One region of the Streptomyces sp. NPDC051567 genome, then DNA from elsewhere that is predicted to be linked to it. Evidence: riboswitches for the same ligand, from Rfam matches in the RefSeq annotation. Region 1 holds a riboswitch; each other region holds the start of a gene.
What was found. A riboswitch is a leader RNA that binds a small molecule or an ion and turns the genes downstream of it on or off. The one in region 1 is predicted to bind cobalamin.

Region 1 (5,930 bases):
TCCGGGGCCGGTGAGACCGGCCCCGACGGGCCGCCCACCGCGAACAGCAGCGGCACCGCCCCCGTGACACAGAAGCCGAGCGGGATACGGAAGGCCCGCCACAGCTGCCGCCCGGCCACCTCGGCCGGGCCGAGGAGCAGGGCGAGCGTGGCGACGGCGACCAGCGGCCCGCCGGGCCAGGGCGGCAGGCAGACGGCCGTGACCGTCAGCCCGAGCCCCAGCAGCGCCTTCTCCAGCGGGTGGCGGTGGCGCCAGCGGCTGCTGTGCGCCGCCACGTCGATGGGCAGCACCGGCTACGGCTCCACCCGGGTGACGGGCCCCGGCGGCGGGCCGGGGTCCGGGCCGGGGGACGGCGCGGGGGCGGGGCCGGGGCCCGGTGCGGGGCCCCGGTCCGCGGCCTCCGGCCCGTCCGGCCGGTCCCCCCGGGCGGCGGCCGTCGCGGCGGCGGCGCCCTGGCGGCGGCCCGTACGGACCCCGAAGTAGTACGCGAGCAGGCCCGCGCCGAGCGCCGCCTGGAGGGCGAAGAGCGCGGACTCGACCTCCCCGGACGGAGGTTCGTACAGCGGGGTGAACCACGGCTCGTAGTCCGGGTCCAGTTCGGTGATGGCCGCCTCGGCCTGGGCGTCGGCGCCCGCGAACGGCTCCTCCTTGCCCTCGCCCATCCCCAGCGCGAGGGGGAGCACGGCCAGCGCCGCCACCAGGAGCAGCAGCAGAGTGTTGATCTTCGCGTGCCGGCTCATCGCCATCGTCCTCGTCCTCGTCCTCGTCCCCGCCCCTGTCCCTGGCCCTGTCCCTGCCTTCGTCCTCCGGCTCGTCACAGCGCCGCCTCCGGCCGGTTTCCGGGCGCGGCCTTGCCCCGGGTGAGCCGGGCGACGCCCAGCCGGACCAGGTCCGAGCGGCTCGACCGCATCAGCAGCCGCATCACGAGGACCGTCAGCAGCCCCTCGCTGACCGCGAGCGGGATCTGGGTGACGGCGAAGATCCCGCCGAACTTCGCGAGCGCGCCCGCGAAGCCGGTACCCGGGTCCGGGAAGGCCGCCGCGAGCTGGACGCTGGTGACGCAGTAGGTGACCAGGTCGGCGAAGAAGGCGCCGAAGAAGACGGTCACCATCAGCGGCGCCCCGGCCCTGCGCAGCAGCCGGTAGACCCCGTACCCCGCCCAGGGCCCGGCGATCGCCATCGAGAAGACGTTGGCGCCCAGCGTGGTCAGCCCGCCGTGGGCCAGCAGCAGCGCCTGGAAGAGCAGGGTGATCGTGCCGAGCACCGCCATGATCGGCGGACGGAAGAGGATGGCGCCGAGCCCGGTGCCGGTGGGGTGCGAGCAACTGCCCGTCACCGAAGGGATCTTCAGGGCGGACAGGACGAAAGTGAACGCTCCGGACGCCCCGAGCAGCAGCGTGCTCTCGGGATGCTCCTTCACCTCGCGGGTGAGGGCGCGGACCCCGTGGACGACGAAGGGAGCGGACGCGGCGCCCCAGGCGACCGCGTGCAAAGGGGGTAGGAACCCCTCGGCTATATGCATGAGTGGGGGAGACCTCTCCAGCACCTCGTGGATGGACGACGCGCCCTGGCCGGTCTCCTGGCTCACGGGTACTGATGCCCTGGCTCCGCCTTCCCGGGCCCGTGCGGTTCCCCGCGTGGTCCCAGTGGCTTCCCGCAGGAGTGGAGCCGGACTTCCCGATCACAGTGGCGAGGGCCGCACCGGTTTCCCACCGGTTTCCCGAACACCAAGGCCCGCTGACCTTAGTCCCGCCGCCGACGCCCCACAACCCGTCCGGGCAGCCCACCTGCGGTCCGTTCCCGCCGACGGCCACGGGAGCCCCCCCCTCGGACCCGGAGCGCCCCTTCGGACCCGGAGCGCCGCCGGGGCGGACAGTACGAGGCCCGCCGGACCGCTTCCCGCGAAGCGGCCCGCCGGGCCTCGTGTCCGTCCCCGCCTCCGCCGACGCGGGCGGGGCCGTGTCTACGTCAGCACTCGATGACGTTGACCGCGAGGCCGCCGCGGGCCGTCTCCTTGTACTTGACCTTCATGTCCGCGCCCGTCTCCTTCATGGTCTTGATGACCTTGTCGAGGGAGACCTTGTGGCTGCCGTCGCCGCGCAGCGCCATCCTGGCCGCCGTGACGGCCTTGACCGCCGCCATGCCGTTGCGCTCGATGCACGGGATCTGGACCAGGCCGCCGACCGGGTCGCAGGTCAGGCCCAGGTTGTGCTCCATGCCGATCTCGGCCGCGTTCTCGACCTGCTCCGGGGTGCCGCCCATGACCTCGGCGAGGGCGCCCGCCGCCATGGAGCAGGCGGAGCCCACCTCGCCCTGGCAGCCGACCTCGGCGCCCGAGATCGAGGCGTTCTCCTTGAAGAGCATGCCGATCGCGCCCGCCGCCAGGAGGAAGCGGACCACGCCGTCCTCGTCGGCGCCCGGCACGAAGTTCATGTAGTAGTGCAGGACGGCCGGCAGGACGCCCGCCGCGCCGTTGGTGGGGGCGGTCACGACCCGGCCGCCCGCCGCGTTCTCCTCGTTGACCGCCATCGCGTAGATCGTCGCCCACTCGCTGCGGTGCAGCAGCGGGTCGCCCTCGGCGCGCAGCTGGCGCGCCGTGGAGGCGGCCCGGCGCTTGACCCGCAGACCGCCCGGGAGGATGCCCTCGCGGGACATGCCGCGCGCGACGCAGGACTGCATGACGCGCCAGATCTCCAGCAGGCCCTCGCGGATCTCGTCCTCGGTGCGCCAGGTCTTCTCGTTCTCCAGCATCAGGGAGGAGATCGACAGGCCGGTCTCGTTCGCCAGGCGGAGCATCTCGTCACCGGAGCGGAAGGGGTACTTCAGCACGGTGTCGTCGAGCTTGATCCGGTCCTCGCCGACCGCGTCCTCGTCCACGACGAAGCCGCCGCCGACCGAGTAGTACGTCTTCTCCAGCAGCGGGGTGCCCGCCGTGTCGTAGGCGAAGAGGGTCATGCCGTTGGCGTGGTACGGCAGGGAGCGGCGGCGGTGCAGGATCAGCTGGTTCGGCTCGTCGAAGGCGATCTCGTGGCCCTCGCCTATCTCGGTGCCCAGCAGCCGCAGCCGGCCCGTCCGGCGGATGCGCTCGACCTCGGCGTCGGCGGTCTCCACGTCGACCGTGCGCGGGGAGTGGCCCTCCAGGCCCAGCAGCACCGCCTTGGGGGTGCCGTGGCCGTGGCCGGTCGCGCCGAGCGAGCCGAAGAGTTCGGCCCGTACGGACGCGGTCTGTGCGAGGACGCCGTCCTTCTTCAGCCGGGTCACGAACATCCGTGCCGCGCGCATCGGACCGACCGTGTGGGAGGAGGACGGGCCGATGCCGATGGAGAAGAGGTCGAAGACGGAGATGGCCACTGGCGGACTCCCTTGTCTGCTCGTGGGGTGGACGGGGCAGGATAGGTCGATTGTTCGGTTTTTGTCCGACAGGCGAGACTAACCCGTGAGGAAGGAGCCGGGCGCGAGCCCGTACGGGACGGCGCCGGAGCGGGGCTGTGGCCCCGGAGGAGGGGCGGGCGGACGAGGCCCCTGGGGTTCCTGGGGCTTCTATGGCGGCGCGGGGCCGCCCGGTACCGGCGACCGGACCGGCTCGGCCAGGTCCGGCCAGGTCCGGCCGGGTCCTGACGGCTGCCGTACGGGCTGCCGTACGGGCTGCCGTACGGCAGCCGGACCCTGGCCTGGCCGGACCCGTTCCGGCCGGGAGGACGGCGGACATCGGACGTCGGACGTCGGACGGCGGTCGTCCGCCGACGGGCCCCGGGGCACCCTGCGGCCCCGGCCGCGGGAAGCCCCGGTCACGCGAAGGGCCCGGTCCCTCCTCGCGGACAGGACCGGGCCCTCCGGCCGCCGCTCCCGGGCCGGACCGGGAACGGCCCGGCCCGGGAGCGGCGCTACGGTCAGAGCGTCGGGTACAGCGGGAACTTCGCGGCGAGGGCCGAGACGCGCGCCGTCAGGTCGGCGGCGTCGAAGGCGGGCTTCAGCGCGGACGCGATGATCTCCGCGACCTCGGTGAAGTCCTCGGCGCCGAAGCCGCGGGTGGCCAGCGCCGGCGTGCCGATCCGCAGGCCCGAGGTGACCATCGGGGGGCGCGGGTCGTTCGGGATCGCGTTCCGGTTGACCGTGATGCCGATCCCGTGGAGGCGGTCCTCGGCCTGCTGGCCGTCCAGCTCGGAGTCGCGCAGGTCGACCAGGACCAGGTGCACGTCCGTGCCGCCGGAGAGGACGGAGACGCCCACCTCGGTGACGTCCGGCTGGATCAGGCGCTCGGCGATGATCTTCGCGCCCTCCAGGGTGCGCACCTGGCGCTCCTTGAAGTCCTCCGATGCCGCGATCTTGAAGGAGACGGCCTTGGCCGCGATCACGTGCTCCAGCGGGCCGCCCTGCTGGCCCGGGAAGACCGCCGAGTTGATCTTCTTGGCCAGCTCCTGCGTCGACAGGATCACGCCACCGCGCGGACCGCCGAGGGTCTTGTGCGTGGTGGTGGTGACGACGTGGGCGTGCGGCACCGGGTTCGGGTGCAGCCCGGCCGCGACCAGACCGGCGAAGTGCGCCATGTCGACCATCAGGTACGCGCCGACCTCGTCCGCGATCCGGCGGAAGGCGGCGAAGTCGAGCTGGCGCGGGTAGGCGGACCAGCCGGCGACGATCAGCTGCGGCTTGGACTCCTTGGCCAGGCGCTCGACCTCGGCCATGTCGACCTGGCCGGTCCCGTCCACGTGGTACGGGACCACGTTGTAGAGCTTGCCGGAGAAGTTGATCTTCATGCCGTGGGTCAGGTGACCGCCGTGGGCCAGGTTCAGGCCCATGATCGTGTCGCCCGGCTTCAGCAGCGCGAACATCGCGGCGGCGTTGGCCTGCGCGCCCGAGTGCGGCTGGACGTTCGCGGCCTCGGCGCCGAACAGCGCCTTGACGCGGTCGATCGCGATCTGCTCGACCACGTCCACGTGCTCGCAGCCACCGTAGTAGCGGCGGCCCGGGTAGCCCTCGGCGTACTTGTTGGTCAGGACCGAGCCCTGGGCCTCCATGACGGCGACCGGAGCGAAGTTCTCCGACGCGATCATTTCCAGGGTCGACTGCTGGCGTACGAGCTCGGCGTCGACGGCGGCGGCGACGTCGGGGTCGAGCTCGTGGAGCGGGGTGTTCAGCACGGACATCAAGATCCCCTGGGGTGTCAGTTGTCGGAGTGGGTCAGCGCGGCGTACTCCTCGGCGGAGAGCAGGTCGGCCGGCTCCTCCGAGACGCGCACCTTGAACAGCCAGCCACCCGCGAACGGCGCGGTGTTCACGAGAGCGGGGTCGTCCACGACGTCCTGGTTGGCCTCGACGACCTCACCGGTGACGGGGGAGTACAGGTCGCTGACCGACTTGGTCGACTCCAGCTCGCCGCAGGTCTCGCCCGCGGTCACGGTGTCGCCCACCTCGGGGAGCTGGGCGTAGACGACGTCACCGAGCGCGTTGGCCGCGAACTCCGTGATGCCGACCGTCGAGACGCCGTCCTCGGCGACCGACAGCCACTCGTGCTCCTTGCTGTAACGCAGCTGCTGGGGGTTGCTCATGACCTGATTCTCCTGGATGCGGGGGAGTGGATACGAATGTGGTCTCGGGTGCTGAGACGGTGGCGCGACACACCCGGGCGCCGCCGCGCGGACGGCCGGGACGGCGCCGCGGGGACGCCGGTCCGGCCGCCCTGACGGCGGGGCCGGGCGCGGGGTACTACTTCTGCCGCTTGTAGAACGGCAGGGCCACGACCTCGTACGGCTCATGCGTACCGCGGATGTCGACACCGACGCCGGAGGTGCCGGGCGCGGCGTGCGCCGCGTCCACGTACGCCATCGCGATCGGCCTGCCGAGCGTCGGGGACGGGGCGCCGGAGGTGACCTCGCCGACGACCACGCCGTCCGCGACGACCGGGAACCCGGCGCGCGGGACGCGGCGGCC
Region 2 (5,930 bases), on a different contig from region 1:
CCGACCCGGACCTGCCGGACACCGTCGACCTCGGCCGGCAACTGCGCCACGCGCTGCGGGACCGGCTGCCCGGACACCTCGTCCCCTGGGCCGTCCTCGTCCGCCCCGAGCTGCCGCTGAACCGCAACGGCAAGGTCGACCGCCGCGCCCTGCCGACCGCCACGCGCGTGCCGCGCAACGTGGCCGAGGAGTTCACCGCGCCGCTCACCGCGGTGCAGGTGCGGCTGGCCGAGCTGTGGGGCGAACTCCTCGGCGTCGAACCGATCGGGGTGCACGACGACTTCTTCGACCTCGGCGGGCACTCGCTGCTGGCCACCGAACTGCTGGTCGCCGTCCAGGACGAGTTCGGTGTGGACGTCCCCGCGCAGACCCTGTACCTGTCGCCGACCGTCGCGGAGCTGGCCGCGGCGCTGGCCGGGCGGATGAAGGAGCCGGGTCCGCACAGCCCGGCGGCCCCGGCGGCCGGCGGGCCGCAGGAGGGGTGTTCCCGATGACGGTGCTTCCTGCGGCCTCGCGGTGCCCGGTCTCCGCTCCGCACCGGGCCGACCTGATCGACCCCGGCCTCCACCAGGGCGACGGGGCACACGCGATCTGGCGGGAGCTGCGCCGCCACGCCCCGGTGAGCTGGCAGCCGGTCCGTGACACCGGGTACTGGTCGGTCGTCGGGCACGCCGAGGCCAACCAGGTGCTGCGCGACCACGACACGTTCACCTCCGAACAGGGCACCCTGCTCAACCTCCTCGGCAAGGGCGACCCGGCGGGCGGCAGGCAGATGGCGGTGACCGATCCGCCGAAACACACCCACATGCGAAGCCCCCTGCAACAGGCGCTGTCGATCAAGACGGTGGACAACGACCGGGAGGAGATCCGCCGCGTCGTCCGCGGACTGCTGGAACCCCTGGCGGACGGCGGCCCGTTCGACTTCGCCGTCGCCATGTCCGCGCTGCCGATGGCGGGGATCGGCACGATGATGGCGCTGCCGCAGGAGGACTGGCCGCGTCTGGTCCGGCTCACCCACGCGTGCGTCGCCGCGGACGACCCCGAGTTCCAGCTCGCCGCCGGACCGCGGGCCACCCTCGTGACCGCGCACCGCGAGCTGTTCGCCTACTTCCAGGACATCGTCACCGCGCGGCGGCGCGCGCCGGGCGACGACCTGATCAGCGTGCTGCTGACCATGGAGCTGGACGGGCGCCGGCTGTCGCCGGGCGAGATCGTGTCCAACTGCTACAGCCTGCTGCTGGGCGCGACCGTCACCACGGCCCAGCCGCCGAGCGCGGCGATGGCGGAGCTGGCCGGGACGGCGGTCCTCGACGACTGGGCGGCCCACCCGGAGCTGCTCACCAGTGGTGTGGAGGAGTCGCTGCGCTGGGCTTCGCCCACCCAGCACTTCATGCGCCACACCACCCGCGAGGTCGAGATCCGGGGGGTGCGGGTCCCGGCGGGGGACGCGGTCGTCGTGTGGCTGGGGTCGGCCAACCGTGACGAGAGCGTCTTCACCGACCCGGACACCTTCGACATCCGGCGCAAGCCCAACCGGCACATCGCGTTCGGCGTCGGCGCGCACTACTGCATCGGGCACACCGTCGCCCGGGTGACCCTGCGGGTCCTGTTCGAGGAGCTGCTCGGCCGGTTCACCGGTTTCGAACTCGCCGGGACACCGCGGCGGATTCGTTCGAACATCATCGCCGGTTTCACCCACCTGCCGGTCACCGCGCGGCTCCGGTAGGCGCTGCCACGCCCCGTACCCCGCGCCGTTCCCGGCCGCCCCCCTCATCAGCGAGAAGAAGTCCCCAGAAGTCCCCACCGGAAGGTCATCAGTGGACGCTCCAGCGGCCCGTACCCGCAACAAGTGGTTCCTGCGCGAGCCGTCGCCGGTGGCACCGGCGAGGCTGTTCTGCCTGCCCTACTCGGGGTGCGGCGCCAGCATGTACCGTCACTGGCCGTCGTCGGTCGACGGCGTCGAGATCTGTCCCGTGCAGCTGCCCGGCCGGGAGAACCGGATGCGCGAGCCCGCCTACGCCACCTACGAGGCGCTGGCCGACGACCTCTCCGAGGCGCTGCGGCCCTATCTGGACCGCCCCTACGCGCTGTTCGGGCACTGCGGTTCCGCGCTGGCGGCGTACGAGACGGCCGTGCGGCTGGTGGAGAAGGGCTGCCCCGCCCCCACCCAGGTGTTCGTCTCGGCCGAGGTGGCGCCGCAGGACGGCCCCTACGGCCGTTTCCTCGACATGAGCGACGACGAACTGGCCGTCGAGCTGCGCCGCCTCGTCGCGGAGCTGGGCGGCACCCTGGAGCCGAGCCTGCTCGCGCTCTACCTGGGTGTGCTGCGGGGCGACGTCGAGATGAACAAGCGGTACCACGTGGCCGATCCGGTGCGGCTGCCGTGTCCCGTGACCGCCATCGGGTGGACCGGGGACACCGGTGTCCCGGCGTCCCTCATGACCGGCTGGTCGGCGTGCGGGGAGACGACCTTCGCGCTGCTGGACGGCGGCCACTACCGCTTCGTCGAGGCGCCGGGTGAGCTGATGGCGGTGCTGACCGCGGACCTCCGTCGTCCCGGCCGGGCCCGCACCGCCTGACCCGGGCCCGGCCGGGGGCCCGGCGGAGCCTGCCGGACGGTCCGGCGGGCGGCGGGCGGGCTCCGGCCCCCCGGGTCAGGCGGTGCGCGCGGTGGTCCGGCTCACCGGGGCGCCTCCTGCGGGGCCTTGGCGGCCAGGGAGAGTTCCCGGTCGCCGAGCGGCGCGAAGTACCGGGCCACGTCCTCGTCCGTCACCTCCGCGAGGGTCGGGGGTGTCCAGCGGGGCGAGCGGTCCTTGTCGACGACCTGGGCGCGGATGCCCTCCACCAGGTCGGGTGAGGACAGGGCCGCGCAGGACACCCGGTACTCCTGTCCGAGCACCGCCTCCAGCGGCCCGAGCGCCGGTACCCGGCGCAGGGCGGCCAGGGTGACCTTCAGGGCGGTGGGCGACCTGGCGAGGATCGTCCCGGCCGCCTCCCGTGCGGCGGGCGCGCCGGTGCCGAGGAGCCGGTCCACGATCTCCTCGACCGTGTCGGCCCCGTAGCAGGGGTCGGCCCATTCGCGGAAGGCGTCCAGCGTCCCCGGCGGCGCCTCGCCGACGAACGCGGGGAGCACCTCGTCCACCGGCGCCGCCGCCAGGGCCGTGCGGAGTTCCGGCAGCCGGTCCGCCGGGACGAAGTGGTCGGCGAGCCCGCACAGCACGGCGTCCGCGGCCCCCACCGCCGTCCCGGTCAGCGCCAGATGGGTGCCGAGCCCGCCGGGGGCGAGCGCCAGCAGGTACGTGCCGCCCACGTCGGGTACGAAGCCGATCCCGGTCTCCGGCATGGCGACCCGGGACCGTTCGGTGACGATCCGTACCCCGCCGTGCGCCGAGACGCCGACCCCGCCGCCCATGACGATGCCGTCCATGAGGGCGACGTACGGTTTCGGGTAGCGGGCGATGCGGGCGTTGAGCCGGTACTCGTCCCGCCAGAACTCCGCCGAGGCGGCGCCGCCCGCGCGGGCGTCCTCGTGGATGGCCCGGATGTCGCCGCCCGCGCACAGGCCGCGTTCCCCGGCCCCGGTGATCAGGACGGCCTCGACCGCCGGGTCGTGTTCCCACGCGTCCAGGGCCCCGGCGATCCGGTGGACCATCTCGTGGGTGAGGGCGTTGAGGGCCCGGGGCCGGTTCAGGGTGATGACGCCGAGGCGGCCCTCGGCCCGGGTCAGGACGGGGGGTTCGTCGCCGGTCACCGGACGGCCCCGGGCAGGGAGCGGGCCACAAGGAGGCGCATGATCTCGTCGGTTCCTTCCAGGATCTGCCGGACCCGCAGGTCACGGACGCTCTTCTCGCTGCCGTACGCGGCCGGGCGGCCGCAACCGGCGTGGGGCTGCCGGAGGCCGGTGAACCGCTCCGCGGGCGGGCCGGACCGCTGCCGCTCCGGCTCCGACTCCGGCTCCGGCTCCGGCCCGTCCGTGTCCCCTCTCACGGTCCGGAATGTGAACAGTACTGTCCGAACGCGGGTGATCCCTCTACTCTGACGGGCACAGCTGGTTCGCCCCGTCCGCCAGGCGGGATGCGTCGTAAGAGGGAACCCGGTGGAAATCCGGGACTGCCCCGCAGCGGTGAGCGGGAACGACCGCCGTCATACGCACTGGGACCGGGAAACGGTCCTGGGAAGCGACGGCCAGTAGGTGTCCGCCGGGAGACCGGCCGGCGTGCCCGCGAGTCCGAAGACCTGCCCGCTGTCCGCGCACGGCCGATCGTGCGCGGATATCCCGGTGACCTCGTGGGCGGGTCGGAGGAAACCCCGGACGGAAGTCCGGGGCGACGCACATCAGGCGGACGACCGCGCCCCGCGCGCGGCAACGGTCCCGTCCGGTCTGCCTCCCCTTCGCGTCCTCGTCCCGTCCCCGGGATCTCCAGGACACATCTCGCGAAGGAGAGTTCCGTGACAGCGAAGTCCGCAGCCGCGGCAGTACGGGCCACCGTGTACGGCTACCCCCGCCAGGGACAGAACCGGGAACTGAAGAAGGCCGTCGAGGGTTACTGGAAGGGCCGCGTCACCGCCGACGCCCTCCGGGAGACCGCGGCGGAGCTGCGCCGGACGAACTGGCGGCAGCTCGCCGACGCGGGCATCACCGAGGTGCCGACCGGCGACTTCTCGTACTACGACCACGTGCTGGACACCAGTGTCATGGTCGGCGCCGTCCCCGCCCGGCACCGTGAGGCCCACGCCGCGGACGCGCTCGACGGCTACTTCGCCATGGCGCGCGGCACCCAGGACGTCGCGCCCCTGGAGATGACCAAGTGGTTCGACACCAACTACCACTACCTGGTCCCCGAACTCGGCCCCGGCACCGTCTTCACGGCCGACTCCTCCCGGCAGGTCGCCGAGCTGGAGGAAGCCCTCGCGCTCGGCCTCGACGCCCGGCCGGTCCTCGTCGGCCCGGTCACCTACCTGCTGCTGGCCAAGCCCGCTCCCGGGGTGGCCGCCGACTTCGAGCCGCTGACCCTGCTGGACCGTCTCCTGCCCGTGTACGCGGAGGTCCTCGCCGACCTGCGGGCCGCCGGCGCCGAGTGGGTGCAGCTCGACGAGCCCGCCCTGGTCCAGGACCGCACCCCGGCCGAACTGAACGCCGCCGCCCGCGCCTACCGCGACCTCGGCGCGCTCACCGACCGGCCCAAGCTGCTGGTCGCCTCCTACTTCGACCGCCTCGGCGAGGCCCTGTCCGTCCTGGCCAAGGCACCCGTCGACGGGCTCGCCCTCGACTTCACCGACCGGGCCGCCAAGAACCTCGACGACCTCGCCGCCGTCGGCGGACTGCGCGGCAAGCGCCTGGTCGCGGGCGTGGTCAACGGCCGCAACATCTGGATCAACGACTACGAGAAGTCCCTCGCCGTCCTCGGCACGCTGCTGGGCCTCGCCGGCCAGGTCGACGTGGCCGCCTCCTGCTCCCTGCTGCACGTCCCGCTGGACGCAGGCGCCGAACGCGACATCGACCCGCAGATCGCCCGCTGGCTCGCCTTCGCCCGGCAGAAGACGACCGAGATCGTCACCCTCGCCAAGGGCCTGGCCCGGGGCACCGACGCCATCACCGCCGAACTCGCCGCCAACCGGGCCGACCTGGCCTCCCGCGCCGGGTCCGCCCTCACCCGCGACCCGGCGGTACGGGCCCGTACCGCCGCGATCACCGACGCCGACGGCCGCCGCTCCCAGCCCTACGCCGAACGGACGCTCGCCCAGCGCGCCCACCTCGGCCTGCCCCTCCTGCCGACCACCACCATCGGTTCGTTCCCCCAGACGGCCGAGTTGCGGACCGCCCGCGCCGACCTGCGCGCCGGACGCCTCGACACCGCCGGGTACGAGGAGCGCGTCAAGGACGAGATCCGCGAGGTCCTCGCCTTCCAGGAGAAGGCGGGCATCGACGT
Region 3 (5,930 bases), on a different contig from region 1:
CTCGGCAGGTACTTGAAGCCGCCGCCCGGCTTGAACTGCTGGGCGATCAGGAAGTCGACCGGGGTCCTGCCCATGGAGGTGAGGAAGTCGCCGGTCTGCGGGTTGATGCCACAGGCGTTGAGGCCGGAGACGGCCCAGCCGTTGGAGTTCGTGTTCGCGCCGAACATCCCGTTGAGGGCGCCGGTGCCGGCCACCAGCTTGCTCTTGAGGAACGCCTTGGCCTGAACGATGTCCGCGTCGGTGGCGGGCACGCCCGAGACGCACAGGGCCGCCATCGAGGCGCCCGTCATGTCGATGTCGCTCGCCGAGGCCAGCGCGGCCGGGTTGCCCTCGGCCTTGCTGAAGTTCCAGCCGCCGTCGTTGTGCTGGTTGGCGCGGATGCGGGTGGTCATCGAGTCGAGCAGGGCCTGCGGCACGCGCTGCCCGCCGGTCTGCGTCCGGGCCCCGCCCAGGGAGAGGGCCGCGAAGACCGTGCCGTTGTAGTTCCCGGACGGGCCGAAGTACCCCGCCTCGGCGTTCTGCCAGTAGCCGTAGACGTCGGCGACGAGGTTGCGGGAGGCGGAGACGCGGGCCGGGTCGATCCCGGCGGCGTACGCGTTGAGCGCACCGCGCTCGTAGTCGGTGACGACCGGGGTGGCGGAGGGCCAGCCCGCGCCGGACAGCAGGTTCCGGTAGACGGTGCGCGCGTTCTTGGTCGCGTCGCCGCCGGGCGTGACGTCCACCGCGGCGGTGCCCGCGGCGGCGAAGACGCTGAAGGCCCACTCGTTGGAGAGACCGGAGCCCGCGTACGAACCGTCGGCGGCCTGGAGGGACTTGAGGTAGGAGACGCCGTTGGTCTTCGAGGTCGCGATCTGCGCGGGCGAGGAGGTGGCCGCGGCGGGCGGCACGGTGAGCGCGAAAGCGCCGAGGACGGCGGGTATCGCCAGTGCGGCGCGACGGGCGGTACGGGGACGGGACATGGCCTGCTCCTGAGCTGAGGGACGGCCGGACACACCCCGCCGCAGCCGCGGCTCCGGAGGCGGTGGCCGCCGTCCGAACGCGTGGTACGGCTTCCTTCGATCACTGCCGCCTGGGCATTCGGGCTCGGTGAACGGCCCCCTGCCGTTCCCACACCGCTGCGCGTCAGCCCCGGATTCGCACCGGGTTCCCCCACGTGGCAGCCCCGGACGCTACCGGAGGGATCATGGGCGCGCCAGCCTGCCCGCAGGCCCCGGGCCCGTGGCGGCGGGTGGGGTTCCGGCCACCTTGACGCTGTCTTCGGCCGCGTGTTTCACTCCGTCTGATAAGCACTCAACTCCAGGGGAAGCCGGTCTGAATCCGGCGCTGACCCGCAACCGTGTGCCCGTACAGAGTGCGGGCGAGCCGGAATGCCTGGAGTCAGGTCATGCAGCTCATACAGCGAGAGAACGCCGTCGCGGACTACGGCGTGGTCCGACCGGCTCCCCCACGGCATCCGCCGTGCGCGGGGGCCCGATGTGCCACGCTCTGCCCGCCCGGACGACACGAGGGGCCGTGGTGGGTACCGCAGAGCAGACAGTCCGGCGCAGGGGCGGGCGGCGATGGCCGTGCCTCGTAGCGGCGGTACTCCTCACCTTCGGCACGGGCGTTGCCTTCGTCACAGTGACACCGGCCGCCGCCGACCCCCTCGACCCGTGCACGGCGACGCGGGGCGCGGTCGTCGCCGTCGACTTCGGCCCCTTCGGCGGCAAGGTCGAGCGGGGCTGCGACCCGACGCCGACCACCGGCTACGAACTGCTCCACGAGGCCGGGTTCCGCACCACGGGCACCGAGCACGACGGCCCCGCCTTCATCTGCCGCATCGGCTACGGCCCCTTCGCCGCCGGGACGCGGTACCCGACCCCCGACGAGGAGGACTGCGTCCTCACCCCGCAGGCCACGGCCTACTGGTCGTACTGGGTGGCCTCCCCGGGCCAGGCCGACTGGAGCTACAGCCGGTACGGCGCCATGGACCGCGTGCCGAAGGACGGCGACGTCGACGCCTGGGTGTTCGGCGGCACCGATGTGGGCGGGTCGACGGGCAGGCCCTCCTTCACCCCCGACCAGGTGCGCGCGGGCGGCGACGCCCCCGGGCCGGACCCCACGACCAGCCCCACCCCCGGGCCGCCCGTCCCGGGCCGCGAGATCGACGTCCCCGCCGCCGCCCGGTGGCTGACGGGACGGCTCACCGACGGCGAACGCGTCGTCGACGAGGGCGCGGACGCCCCCCACCACTTCCTCACCACCGAGGCCGCCTACGCGCTGGCCGCGGCGGAGGGCGGGAGCCCGGCCCTCGACCGGATCACCGCCTTCCTGGCGGCGGAGACCGACGCGTACGCCTACCCGGCCGGCCCGGACCGGGCACCCGACGCGAACGCCGCCGGCCGCCTCGCGCTGCTCGCCGAGGTCACCGGGGGCGACCCGCGCGCCTTCGGCGGACGCGACCTGATCGGCGACCTGGTGAAGAACGTCTGTCCCGCCGGCCCGGAGAGCGGGTCCACGCCCGGCTGCACCGGCAAGGGCGACTTCCTGGACGCGGGCCACGCGGACGGCCAGGCGCTGGCCCTGCTGGCCGTCCTGCGCGCGGGCGTCACCCCGCCGGCCGAGGCCGTGACCCGGCTGACCCAGCTCCAGTGCGCGGACGGCGGCATCACCTCCCTCCTGATCCGGCCGGGCGAGAACTGTGACCCGGACCCGGCGACCACCGCGCTCGTCTCCCTCGTGCTGCGGCACGCGGGCGGGCAGGACGCGACGGTGTCGAAGGCCCGGAGCTACCTCACGCTGGCCCAGCGCCCCGACGGCGGTTTCCCCGGCTACACGGACGCCACCACGGGCTCCGTCATCGCCACCGCCTACGCGGCCCAGGCCCTGCGGGCCCTCGGCGACACCGTCCGGGCCGACGCGGCCGTCTCCTGGCTCTCCGGGCAGCAGCTCACGGACGGCGGCTTCGGCTTCGAGGAGGGGCTCCCGGACCCGGCCTTCTACCCCACGACCACGGCCGTCCTCGCGGGCCGGGACACCAGCCTGGTCACCCTGACCACGAAGACCCCCGAACCGACCCGGCCGCCCACGACGCCTCCGACGACTCCGCCCACCGACCCGCCGACCACACCCCCGACCGGCCCGCCCACGACGCCTCCCACCACTGCGCCGACCGTCCCGGCCGGTGAGCGTCCCGATCTCGGGCGGGGTGTCACCTACCTCACCGGCCCGGTCCTCAAGCAGGGCCGGTACTACGAGTCCAGCCCGGGTTTCGCCGACTTCGGTCTCACGATCGACGGCGCCTACGCGCTGGCCGCGACCGGCCGCGACGACAACAGGCTGCGCGCCGTCGTGGACTTCCTCGACAAGGGCGGCAAGGACGGCACGGGCCGCGGGGTCCACGACTGGACCGGTGTCGGCCGCAGGACCGCGGGCGGCGGGTCGATCGGCAAGACCGCCCTGCTGGCCCAGACCGTCGGCCGCGACCCGCGCGCCTTCGGCGGCCAGGACCTGATCGCCGCCCTGGACAAGGGCATCTGCACGGCGCCCAGCGAGAAGCCGGACCGCAGGTGCGCGGCGCCGGGCAACTACTCCTACACGCCCTCGGTGTTCGGGCAGGCGCTGGGCGTCACGGCGCAGTTGCGGGCGGGCGAGAGGCGGGCCGCCACCGCACCGGTCGCGTACCTGGCCGGTCTCCAGCAGTCCACGGGAGCCTGGCCGAGCCAGATCCCGTCCACGGGCGACTCCGACGTGGACTCCACCGCGATCGCCGCCATGGCCCTCGACCTGGTCCCCGACGCGAAGGCGCAGGGCGCCGTGGACACCGCGCTCGCCTGGATCGCCTCCCGGCAGCTCGCGAACGGCGGCTTCCCCGGCGCCGCGGGCGACTCGGTGAACTCCGCGGCCCTGGCCGTGCAGGCGCTCTCCCTGGACGTGCCGAAGTACGGTGCGCGGATCGCCGGGGCGCTGGGGTTCCTGGCCTCGCAGCAGAACCCGGACGGCGGCTTCAACATCGCGGCGGCGGGCCAGCGCGGCTCCGACGTGCGGGCCTCCACCCAGGCCGTCGGCGGCGCCACCGGAATCTCCTTCGGGGTGCTCCACCGCAGCCTGACCGGGACCGTCCCGCAGCCCACGCCGGACCCGGAGCCGTCCGCGTCCGCCCCGCGCCCCTCCCCGTCCTCCTCCACGGGCGCGCCGGTCATCGTGACCCCCGGCGGGACCACGGGCGGGACCCCGGGCGCCACGAACGGCACAGGCGGTACGAACGTCACCGGTGTCACCGGCGGAGCCGCAGGAGGCCCCGGGGGCGGGCCGCTCGCCTCCACCGGGGGCCGGGCCGGCGCCCTCGCCGTCGCCTCGGGCGCCCTCGTCCTCGGCGGCTGGTGCGTGAGCCTGGCCGCGCGCAGGCGCCGTACGGCGGCCGGTGAGCAGCGATGAGGGCCCGGATCGCGCGCGCCCTCGGCAACGGCTCGGCCGCGCTCGTCCTGACGGCCGCCGCGCTCGGCGCGACCGCCGGCCCGGCCGGGGCGGCCCCGCAGCCGATGGGGCAGTGCACCACCTCCTCGGGGGTGGTGCTCGCGGTGGACTTCAGCCGCTGGGGCGGCCCCGTCTACCGCTCCTGCGGTACCACGCCCACCACCGGGTACGAGCTCCTCAACCAGGGCGGCTGGCGGACCACCGGCACGGGCCACGACGGCCCGGCGTTCATCTGCCGGATCGGGTACAGCGGCCACCAGGGCGGCAAGCAGTACCCGCCCCCGGAGCAGGAGGACTGCGTCCTGACCCCGCCCGCCGCCGCGTACTGGTCGTACTGGCACGCGGGACCCGGGCAGAACACCTGGGAGTACAGCCGGCTCGGCGCCATGCTCTACAAGCCGGGGCCGGGCAGTGTCGATCTGTGGGTCTTCGGTTCCACCGACGTCGAGGGGACCCGGGGCAGACCCACGCTCACCCCGGACCAGTTGCGCGCCCACAACGCGCGGCCGGCGGACGGCGGGAAACCTGATCCGGCCCCGGCCCCGCGGGAGACCAGGACCGCGGACCCGCTGGCGCCGGGCGTGGACACCGGGCCCGCGCCGCGGCCGACCGCGCCGGTGCCTCCCGTACCGGCACCCGCCCCCGCGGAGTCCTCCGCCGTCCCGTCGCCGGTCCCGGAACCGGTTCCGGTCGGTCCGTCGCCGTCCGCACCGCAGTCCTCCTCCCCCGGGCCTGCCGCCTCCGGCGGCGCGGGTGCGGCGCCGTCGCCGGGTGCCCGGGTCGTCGAAGCGGCCCCGGCCGCCGAGGCCGCGCACGACGCCGGATCGTTCCTGCCCGCCGTCGTCACCGGAGCGCTGGTGGTGCTCATCGGCGGCGCCGCCCTCCATGCCGCCAAGCGCCGCCGCCGTACGGAGTAGGTCACGTGTCACGCACCACCCCGGCCGCGCCCGCGCGTACGTCCACGTCCGGCTCCGCGCCGGACGCGGGCGGCCGTCGCCTGCCCCGCACCCTGCACCCGGTGGCGTGGTGGATCTGGGCCCTGGCCCTGGCCACCGCCGTCAGCCGGACCAACAACCCGCTGCTGCTCCTCCTCGTCCTCGCCGTCCTCGGCTACGTCATCACCCTGCGCCGTACCGAGGCGCCCTGGGCGCGCGGTTTCGTCTACTACCTGTACCTGGCGCTCACGGTCGTCGCGATCCGGGTCGTCTTCCGGGCGGTCTTCGCGACGGGCATCACCCCGCACGACCACTTCCTCTTCTCGCTGCCCCACCTCCCGACCCCCGACTGGTACGCGGGCATCCAGATCGGCGGACCGGTCTCCCTCGAAGCGCTGCTGTCGGCCGCGACCGACGGGCTCCGGCTGGCCTGCATGCTCTGCTGCGTCGGCGCCGCCAACACGCTCGCCAACCCCAAGCGGGCCCTGCGCATCCTGCCCGGCGCCCTGTACGAGCTGGGCGTGGCGGTCACCGTCTCCC

Region 2: it holds a riboswitch for cobalamin, as region 1 does, so the genes downstream of both, metE (5-methyltetrahydropteroyltriglutamate--homocysteine S-methyltransferase) here and ACIA5F_RS16885 (energy-coupling factor ABC transporter permease) in region 1, are expected to answer to the same signal.
Region 3: it holds a riboswitch for cobalamin, as region 1 does, so the genes downstream of both, ACIA5F_RS14555 (prenyltransferase/squalene oxidase repeat-containing protein) here and ACIA5F_RS16885 (energy-coupling factor ABC transporter permease) in region 1, are expected to answer to the same signal.

The regions. Positions count from the first base shown of each region.
Region 1 covers NZ_JBITDK010000013.1:88,990-94,919, reverse strand. The annotation lists gene cbiQ (cobalt ECF transporter T component CbiQ) at 1-290, opposite strand, end outside; gene ACIA5F_RS16890 (energy-coupling factor ABC transporter substrate-binding protein) at 294-740, opposite strand; gene ACIA5F_RS16885 (energy-coupling factor ABC transporter permease) at 815-1,522, opposite strand; cobalamin riboswitch at 1,552-1,747, opposite strand; gene ACIA5F_RS16880 (L-serine ammonia-lyase) at 1,969-3,351, opposite strand; gene glyA (serine hydroxymethyltransferase) at 3,891-5,147, opposite strand; gene gcvH (glycine cleavage system protein GcvH) at 5,165-5,548, opposite strand; gene gcvT (glycine cleavage system aminomethyltransferase GcvT) at 5,706-5,930, opposite strand, start outside.
Region 2 covers NZ_JBITDK010000004.1:246,948-252,877, forward strand. The annotation lists gene ACIA5F_RS07040 (amino acid adenylation domain-containing protein) at 1-494, shown strand, start outside; gene ACIA5F_RS07045 (cytochrome P450) at 491-1,726, shown strand; gene ACIA5F_RS07050 (thioesterase II family protein) at 1,818-2,579, shown strand; gene ACIA5F_RS07055 (enoyl-CoA hydratase/isomerase family protein) at 2,681-3,751, opposite strand; partial or broken gene ACIA5F_RS07060 (acyl-CoA dehydrogenase family protein) at 3,748-3,891, opposite strand; cobalamin riboswitch at 4,033-4,259, shown strand; gene metE (5-methyltetrahydropteroyltriglutamate--homocysteine S-methyltransferase) at 4,450-5,930, shown strand, end outside.
Region 3 covers NZ_JBITDK010000010.1:183,702-189,631, reverse strand. The annotation lists gene ACIA5F_RS14560 (hypothetical protein) at 1-959, opposite strand, end outside; cobalamin riboswitch at 1,072-1,150, opposite strand; cobalamin riboswitch at 1,257-1,394, shown strand; gene ACIA5F_RS14555 (prenyltransferase/squalene oxidase repeat-containing protein) at 1,516-4,416, shown strand; gene ACIA5F_RS14550 (hypothetical protein) at 4,413-5,372, shown strand; gene ACIA5F_RS14545 (energy-coupling factor transporter transmembrane component T) at 5,378-5,930, shown strand, end outside.